DNA from 4 places in the Bradyrhizobium sp. 23 genome. Region 2 is predicted to be linked to each of the others. Evidence: predicted binding sites of a transcription regulator. Region 2 holds the regulator's gene; each other region holds the start of a gene.
The links. The regulator PhoB, encoded in region 2, activates phosphate uptake and scavenging genes when phosphate is short. The targets are predictions, from matches to a motif close to TGTCATNNANCTGTCAT.
Positions count from the first base shown of each region.

Region 1 (2,197 bases), on a different contig from region 2:
GTTTTCCGCCGGAATGACCGCGAAGGTCAGCTCGGGATATTTGGCTTTCCAGTCTTCGGCGGAGGCCGAAGTCGTCAACGCGAGCGCGGCGGCGCCGGCGAGAATCAATCTGCGAGTAATCATGATAGCCTCTTCATTGGTTGAGGTCGGTTGACGCAAAATTGGTAAGTCCTGATGCGGCGCAGCTCAGGCGGCGGCCGCCGTTCCAAGCGCCGGAATGCCCTGTCGCACCGGTGCAGGCGTGCCGCCCATGACTTCGGCGGCTTCGAGATCGTAGAGCTCGCGCGCCACGTGGTCGGTCAGCTCGGCCGGCGCGCCGTCGAACACCACGCGGCCCTGCGCCATGCCAATCAGGCGGTCGCAATAGCTGCGCGCCAGGTCGAGCGAATGCAGATTGCAGAGCACCGTGATGCCGAAGTGCTTGTTGATGCGCAGCAGCGCATCCATGACGATCTTGGTGTTGCGCGGATCGAGCGAGGCGATCGGCTCGTCGGCGAGGATGATGTCGGGCTGCTGCACCAGCGCGCGGGCAATCGCGACGCGCTGCTGCTGGCCGCCGGAGAGCTGATCGGCGCGCTGGGCCGCGAGCGGGGCAATGTCGAACTGTTCGAGCGCGGACATCGCCAGCGCCCTGTCCTGCTCGGGCCAGGTCTGCGACAGCGAGCGCCAGGCCGGCATCGTCGCAAGCCGTCCCATCAGGACGTTGGTGAGCACATCGAGCCGGCCCACCAGATTGAACTGCTGAAAGATCATCGCCGAGCGCGCCCGCCACTGCCGCAGCTCCTTGCCGCGCAGCGCCGTGACGTCGAGGCCGTCGAACAGGATGCGGCCCTGTGCAGGGGTCGCGAGACGGTTGATGGTGCGCAGCAGGGTCGACTTGCCGGCGCCGGAGCGTCCGATCACGCCGACGAAGCCGCCGGGAGAGACTTGAAACGAGGCGTCGTCCACCGCGGCTTTCACGCCGAAGCGACACGTCAGACCTTCAACCACCAGCATGCAGGGCTCCAGAGTAGCTGGGACCCACCGCTAACGCCGGCGCTTGACACTTGTGTGACACGGACGTTGCGGTGCGGCGATCCTACACACCTCATCTCCTGTTCATCCCCTGTCATGGCGTCGTCATGACATTGTCATCAAGCCGCTCGAAGAGAAACGCCCGCCCTCTCGTTCGGATTCAACATGGCCGCCAAAGCTCTTTCGGTCCAGCCGACTGTCGATCCCTCCGCGAAGCTGCACGACGCCAGGCTTGGGGCCTACACCGAGGTCGGCGCGCGCACGATGCTGCACGAGGTGACGATGGGGGATTACTCCTATGTCGTGAACGACGCCCAGATCACCTACACCACCATCGGAAAATTCTGCTCGATCGCGGCGATGACACGGATCAATCCGGGCAATCACCCGATGCAACGCGCCACGCAGGCGCACTTCACCTATCGTTCGAGCGCCTATTTCGAAGGCGAGAGCGACGACACGGAATTCTTCGACTGGCGGCGCCAGCATCACGTCCATATCGGCCATGACGTCTGGATCGGCCATGGCGCGATCGTTCTGCCGGGCCGCAACATCGGCACCGGCGCGGTGATCGCGGCCGGCGCCATCGTCACCAAGGACGTTCCGGCCTACACCATCGTCGCCGGCAATCCGGCGCGCATCGTGCGCCGGCGGTTCTCGGAAGAGGTTGCGGGGCGGCTTGCGAGGCTCGCTTGGTGGGACTGGGATCACGACAAGTTGCGTGAAGCCCTGCCCAATTTCCGCAAGCTCGGGATTGAGGATTTCCTCACGGCATACGAAGCAGGGGCACCCTCTTCTGCCAGCAAACGAAGCGCGGTCGCGTGACAGACATATTCCTCGAGGGCGGGCGGGCCCTGATCGGCTCCGAGTTCGCCGAAACGTCGCTTCTCGTGTCCGGAACGGACATCGCAGAGATCAATGCCTCGCGCAGCCGGGCGCGGCTGGCGATCAAGGCGCGCGATCTGCTGGTCCTGCCGGGCATCGTCGATCTGCATGGCGATGCCTTCGAGCGACAGATGATGCCGCGCGCCGGGGTCGATTTCCCGATCGACGTCGCGCTCGCCGACAGCGACCGCCAGGCGATCAGCAACGGCATCACCACGGTTTTTCACGCCACGACCTGTTCGTGGGAGCCGGGCCTGCGCAGCGCCGGCAATGCGCGCAGCCTGATGGAGGCGATCGA
Region 1 covers NZ_JADPJF010000088.1:191,691-193,887, reverse strand. Annotated here, with positions in the region: gene phnD (phosphonate ABC transporter substrate-binding protein) at 1-123, opposite strand, end outside; gene phnC (phosphonate ABC transporter ATP-binding protein) at 187-996, opposite strand; gene IVB32_RS21865 (acetyltransferase) at 1,180-1,839, shown strand; gene IVB32_RS21860 (alpha-D-ribose 1-methylphosphonate 5-triphosphate diphosphatase) at 1,836-2,197, shown strand, end outside.
Region 1: phnC (phosphonate ABC transporter ATP-binding protein) is a predicted target of PhoB. The motif match lies at 1,118-1,134, and genes of this name have one in related genera.

Region 2 (2,197 bases):
AGGCTTTCGACACCGACCTCCAGGAACTCACTCGCCTGGTCGCCGAGATGGGCGGCATCGCCGAGCGCATGATCGTCGAGTCCGTCGACGCGCTGATCCGCCGCGACGTCCCGCTCGGCCAGCGCGTCGTCGCCATCGACACCGAGCTCGACGCGCTGCAGAAGCGCATCGAGGAGCGTGCGGTGCTCACCATCGCCCGCCGCCAGCCGATGGCGGTCGATCTGCGCGAGATCGTCGGCGCCATGCGCGTCGCGACCGATCTCGAGCGCATCGGCGACCTCGCCAAGAACATGGGCAAGCGCGTCGCGGCGCTGGAGACGGACTTCCATCCGCTCAAGCTGTTCCGCGGCCTCGAGCACATGACCGACCTCGTGCAGCAGCAGGTCAAGTCGGTGCTGGACGCCTATGCCGCGCATGATCTGCCGGCGGCGATGGCGGTCTGGAAGGGCGACGAGGAGGTCGACGCCATCTGCACCTCGCTGTTCCGCGAGCTCCTCACCTACATGATGGAGGATCCGCGCAACATCTCGTTCTGCATCCATCTGATGTTCTGCGCCAAGAACATCGAGCGGATCGGCGACCACGCCACCAACATCGCCGAGACCGTGTTCTACATGATCGAGGGCCAGGCCATCACCGACAAGCGGCCGAAGGGCGACATGACGACCTTCGCCAACACGGTACCGAACACCTGAAGACTTAGGGAGCGACGACCCGATGGGCGCACGCATTATGGTGGTTGAGGACGAGGAAGCCCTGACCGAGCTTCTCCGCTACAACCTCGAAGGCGACGGCTATGACGTCGAGACGGTGATGCGCGGCGACGACGCCGACACCCGCCTCAAGGAGCACATCCCCGATCTGATCGTGCTCGACTGGATGCTGCCGGGCCTGTCAGGCATCGAATTGTGCCGGCGGCTTCGCACCCGTCCCGAGACCAAGCAGCTTCCGATCATCATGCTCACCGCGCGCGGCGAGGAGAGCGAGCGGGTGCGGGGTCTTGCGACCGGCGCCGACGATTACATCGTCAAGCCGTTCTCGGTGCCGGAGCTGCTGGCGCGCGTGAAAGGCCTGCTGCGGCGCGCGAGCCCGGAGCGCCTCGCCACCGTCCTTGCTTTTGGCGACATCGAGCTCGACCGTGACAAGCGCCGCGTGGCGCGCTCGGGCCGGCCGATCGATCTCGGTCCGACCGAATATCGCCTGCTGGAGTTCTTCCTGGAGCACCCGGGACGGGTGTTCTCGCGCGAGCAGCTGCTCGACAGCGTCTGGGGTCGCGACATCTATATCGACGAGCGCACCGTCGACGTGCATATCGGTCGCCTGCGCAAGCTGCTCAATCTCGGCCGCGAGCAGGACCCGATCCGCACCGTCCGCGGCGCCGGCTACGCGCTGGATGATCGCTTCGCGAAGGCGGAGCAGGTGTAGGGTTGCAGGCTTGTTTGTTGGCGAGCTGTCCCTGCATTCTCAGCCGTCGTCCCGGACAAGCGAGCGAAGCGAGCGCTGATCCGGGACCCATAACCACCGAACGTGGTTTGGCGAAGACTCGGAGTGACCCCTTCCGCACGATTATTGCGTGCTCGGAGTATGGGTCCCGGCCCCCCGTGCGCAATTGCGCACTAGGCCGGGACGACACTGAAATTGTTGAACTGTCTTCGCGTGACGACTAACGGGGACCCGGCTTTACCGGTGCGCGGCGCCGATCCGACGCGGGCTGGTACGCAACGCGCGAGTGCTGGGCGCAATAGGGCAGTCCGGACAGCGCCCTTCCACCGCAGAAGAAGAAGTCCGGGCTCGAGGGATCGCCGACCGGCCAGTGGCAGGTCGCCTCGTTCAATTCCAGCAGCGACAGCCGCTGGCTCATCGGCACCACGTTGTCGTAGGTGACCGGATCCGGCTCAGCCTCGACCTCGAAGGCCTGCGCCAGCGCGGTGTTGCCGCGCGAGATCGGGCGGCTCACCCGCATCATGTGCTGCGCGGGGCGCGCCTTGCGCGGCCGCGGCGCTGCCGATGATGGGCTCTTGGCGCGGCCCGAAAGGCCGAGCCTGTGCACTTTGCCGATCACGGCATTGCGGGTCACATTGCCGAGCTCCGCCGCGATCTGGCTGGCCGAAAGTCCGGCCTCCCAGAGCTTTTTCAGCTGCTCGACGCGATCATCGGACCAGGTCAAAACCGTCATTGCACCCTTTCCCTCGCTGCG
Region 2 covers NZ_JADPJF010000151.1:56,650-58,846, reverse strand. Annotated here, with positions in the region: gene phoU (phosphate signaling complex protein PhoU) at 1-695, shown strand, start outside; gene phoB (phosphate regulon transcriptional regulator PhoB) at 718-1,425, shown strand; gene IVB32_RS37375 (GcrA family cell cycle regulator) at 1,664-2,176, opposite strand.

Region 3 (2,197 bases), on a different contig from region 2:
TCATCCAGAGCTCGCGTGCGCCCATGATGGAGATGGCAAGACCGAACGGGATCACGAAATAGAGGATGCGGAAGACGAGGAGCGTGGCCAGAAGCTGCTCGCGGCCGAATTCGGGCAGCGCCACCAGCATGGCGGCGTCGAACACGCCGAGCGAGCCGGGAGCATGGCTGGCGAAGCCGAGCAATGTCGCCAAAATGAACACCACGGAGAGCGACAGGAAATCGATCTGCGGAGTGGCCGGCACCAGAAGGTACATCGCCAGCGCGCAGAATCCGAGATCGACGACGCCGATCAGGATCTGCACCAACGTCAGCGGCGCTGACGGCAGCACCACCTTCCAGCCTTTCTGGCCGAGCTCGCGGCGCTTCTCGCCCATGCACAGCCAGACCAGATAGGCGCCGATCGAGGCGAGGCCGCCGATCGCAATCAGCCGGTTGATCGACGACGGCAGCTGATCCATGTAGGAGGCGGCATCCGGATGGATGGCCATGCCGATCGAGAGCACGAAGATGTTACCGAGCCAGAAGGTCAGGCCCGACAGGAAGCAGATTTTTGCGACGTCGATCGCATTCAGCCCGTAATCCGAATAGATCCGGAAGCGGATCGCGCCGCCGGTGAAGACGGTGGCGCCGATATTGTGGCCGATCGAATAGGACGTGAAGCTGGAGAGCGCTGCTATGCGATAAGGCACGTGCCTCTTGCCGATCGTTCGCAGTGCAAAAAAGTCGTAGAAGGTCAGCGTACAGAACGCGAAGCATACGCAGATCGCCGCCAGCCCGATATTGCCGCGGGGGATTTCGGTCAACGCGGTCAGGATGACCCCGGTGTCGATGCCCTTGAGCGTCCGCACCAGCGTGGTGATCGCGAACGCGATGATGAAGACGCTCGCCGCAACGCCGAGTCGCCGCCAGCCGATCCATCTCTTGAAGCCGCGCTTCAGCGCGGTCAGCAGTCCGTGCATTCATCCTCCCGGCGGGGGGCAAGACCGACCAGGCCAGACATTGGCCGGTCGGATGCGATCAGTGCCCGATGTGGGCTTGGATCGCTAGGCATGATGTAGCTCATTTAAGGCAAAAACAGTGACTTGTGCAGCCCTTGACAAGGATTGGTTCTGCCTTGGACCAGCTACTTTGTCATACGCGGTTCACATCGGACGCGCGTTAAGCATATGAGTCGTGGCACCGGTCGCGTCCGTCCGTGACATAGTCTCAGACCCTGCATGGCCGGCATTGTTCCAGCGCAAGGGATGCGGGCTTTTTTGGAACGACGATGCCGTGCGCTGGTTAGTGCCCCATCAGCAATCGAACATGGCGGAATAACCGGCTTCTCCTGCGAGCCGGTGCCTCCGTGTTCCCACAACCCGAGAGGATCGGACCGATGGGATTGTTCACAAAAGACATCAAGACCATGAACGACCTGTTCGTGCATCAGCTCCAGGACATCTATTACGCCGAGCAGCAGCTCACCAAGGCTCTGCCTAAAATGGCGGATAAGGCGACCGATCCGCAGCTGAAGCAGGGCTTTTTGACGCACCTCGAAGAAACCAGGGAGCACGTCAAGCGCCTCGAGGAAGTGTTCAAGATGCACGGTGCGCAGGTGAAGGCGGTCGATTGCCCCGCGATCGACGGCATCATCGAGGAAGCCGACGAGACCGCCGGCGAAGTCGCCGACAAGGCGGTGCTCGACGCCGCGCTGATCAACGCGGCACAGGCGGCGGAGCATTACGAGATCGTCCGCTACGGCAGCCTGATCGCCTGGGCCAAGCAACTCGGCCGCAACGACTGCGCCAGCGTGCTCGCCAAGACGTTGGAAGAAGAGAAGGCGACCGACAAGAAGCTGACCACGATCGCCGAGAGCAAGGTGAATCTGCGCGCTGCGAGCTGAGGGCCAGGCGTAGCCAGGATCGAGCGTCGCGCGGTCATCCGCGCGACGCTCGAACATGACGCATCCGTCCCGCATCCATCATTCGACCCTTGTCGTAACATGACGAGGGGCAGGAAGCGTATCGTTCGCATGGGGCTGCAACCGAGATGGCAGCATGCGAGTAAGCACCGCCAGATACGAAGCCTTCGAAGCCGGCGCGCCGCATTCCGGCTCCCGCCTTGCGACGTCCCTCACCCTTGCCGCGATGAGCCTTGGTTATGGCGTGGTGCAGCTTGACGTCACCATCGTCAACACCGCGCTCGACGCGATGGGC
Region 3 covers NZ_JADPJF010000022.1:108,358-110,554, forward strand. Annotated here, with positions in the region: gene IVB32_RS03610 (YbhN family protein) at 1-961, opposite strand, end outside; gene IVB32_RS03615 (ferritin-like domain-containing protein) at 1,378-1,884, shown strand; gene IVB32_RS03620 (MFS transporter) at 2,039-2,197, shown strand, end outside.
Region 3: IVB32_RS03610 (YbhN family protein) is a predicted target of PhoB. The motif match lies at 1,132-1,148, and genes of this name have one in related genera.

Region 4 (2,197 bases), on a different contig from region 2:
GACGTCGGGGTCGCGCGTCGCCTGCTGGAGAAACTGCACCACGACGTCGAAGGATTCGTAGGGGTGATGGACGACGAGGTCCTTCTGCCGGATCGCAGCGAAGATGTCGCCGCCTTGCTCGCGCACGCGCTCGGGATGGCGCGGCACGTAAGGGGTGAATTCGAGATCGGGCCGGTCAAGGCGGGTGAGCTGCGAGAGCTCGTTCATGGCGAGCACGCCATCGACCAGGAACACCTCGTCGTCGGCGGTCGACAGCGCGTGCTGCACGAAACTGCGCAGCTGCTCCGGCATCTTGGCGTCGATCTCGAGTCGGATCACCGAACCGCGGCGGCGGCGCTTCAGCGCGGTCTCGAACAGGCGGACGAGATCCTCGGCCTCTTCCTCGATTTCGAGTTCGGAGTCGCGGAGGACGCGGAAGGCGCCCTGGCCGTGAAGATTGTAGCCGGGGAACAGGCGGTTGATGAACAGCGCGGTGGCCTGCTCCAGCGAGATCAGCCGGACGACCTTGCCGTCAGCCGGCAGACGGATGAAGCGGTCGATCTTGCCGGGCATGCGGATCAGCGCGTTCATCTGCTTGCCGTCGGCGGCGCGCGTGAGCTGGAGCGCGATGGTGAAGCCGAGGCTCGGAATGAACGGGAAGGGGTGGGCCGGGTCGATCGCGAGCGGCGTCAGCAGCGGGAACACGTTGCTGAGGAAGTAGTCCTCGACCCAGGTTCGTTCCGCCTTGGTGACCTCCTTGCCCTCGACCAGCACGATACCCTCGTCGGCGAGCGTGCCGCGCAGGTCGCGCCAGATTGCCTGCTGGTCGGAGGCAAGCTGCGAGACGGTCCGGTTGATGAGCGCGAGCTGCTCGGACGGGGTCAGACCGTCGGGGCTGCGCTCAGCAATACCCTCGCGCACCTGGGCCTTGATGCCGGCGACGCGGACCATGAAGAACTCGTCGAGGTTATTCGCTGAAATCGACAGGAATCGCACCCTCTCCAGCATGGGGTGGCTGGGATTGACCGATTCCTCCAGGACGCGGCGGTTGAAGTGCAGCCAGGAAAGCTCGCGATTGATGAACCGCTCGGGGCTCGATGCGATCGCCGGCGGGCCTTCGGCTTCCGGGGCTTTTTCTTTAACTTCAACAGCTTGCGCAGAATCCATCAGAAGTCGGTCCATCCAGTTCGCCCCAATTTGCGACTTACGCGCAAAACCCGCGGGAGCATGTGTTAGAGCGATGACGTTTCGATGACATTGATGTTCCGCCGCCCGGCCGCGTCAACCCGCCTTGGTCAGACATCCCGGAGCAGCTCGGCCGCCAGGGCCCGGGTGACGGGGCGGCCGAGGCGCAAGGCCTCGCTGTCCAGCAGGTCCACAGCCCGTCGGGCGGCGGCCGAGGACCGCTCCAGGCGAGTGGCGAGGTAGCTGACCACGCTCTCGTCCACCGCGAGCTGGCGGTCGGCGCAGAACTTGACGATCAGGCCGCGGAAGAGCTGGTCGTCGGGCGGCAGCAGCGAGACAACGGGGACGGCGCGGAGCCGCGAGCGCAGGTCGGCGAGCTCGATCTCGAGAGACGCGGGCACCTCGCGTCCGGTGAAGAGGACGTAGGCGCCGTCCTCGCGGGCCAGATTCATCAGATGGAACAGGGCGCGCTCGTCGAATTCCCTGGCTTTGGGATCCTCGACCACCAGCGCGCCGGTGGCGAGCGCAGCCGGGACGGCCTCGGCGGTCAGCCCATTGGCCGTGGTCGAGCGGGCGCCTGAAGCCTCGGCCCAGATCGCGGCGAGATGGCTCTTGCCGCTTCCTTCCGGGCCGGCCAGCCACATGATTCGGTTCGGCCATTCCGGCCAGGCGTCGATGAGGGCAAGACCGGCGGCGTTGACGGGGCCTTCGAGGAAATTGTCCCGGCTCAGGCTCTCCGCATGCGGAAGCGAAAACGCCAACTGTCGGGGATGAACGCGGCCTGGCACGCTTGCTTTGCTCCGTGCCGGCGTGCCGGCTTCGTTTGACGAGATGCGACCTAATCGAGCGGGAGTTGGCCTTTTACGGGGCCGCTCCCAACTCACTTGGCCTCGATCGTGCTCATGTGCCGCAACCATTCGACAAGATAGAGCGACACGGAGGAGAGCGTGAAGACCGTGACGAGGCCCATCAGGATTATATCATAAGGACCGGGTTTGAAGCCGAAGGCGAGGGCGGCCAGCACCAGCGCCGC
Region 4 covers NZ_JADPJF010000158.1:154,836-157,032, forward strand. Annotated here, with positions in the region: gene IVB32_RS41835 (RNA degradosome polyphosphate kinase) at 1-1,146, opposite strand, end outside; gene IVB32_RS41840 (DnaA/Hda family protein) at 1,275-1,952, opposite strand; gene IVB32_RS41845 (CDP-alcohol phosphatidyltransferase family protein) at 2,045-2,197, opposite strand, start outside.
Region 4: IVB32_RS41835 (RNA degradosome polyphosphate kinase) is a predicted target of PhoB. The motif match lies at 1,220-1,236, and genes of this name have one in related genera.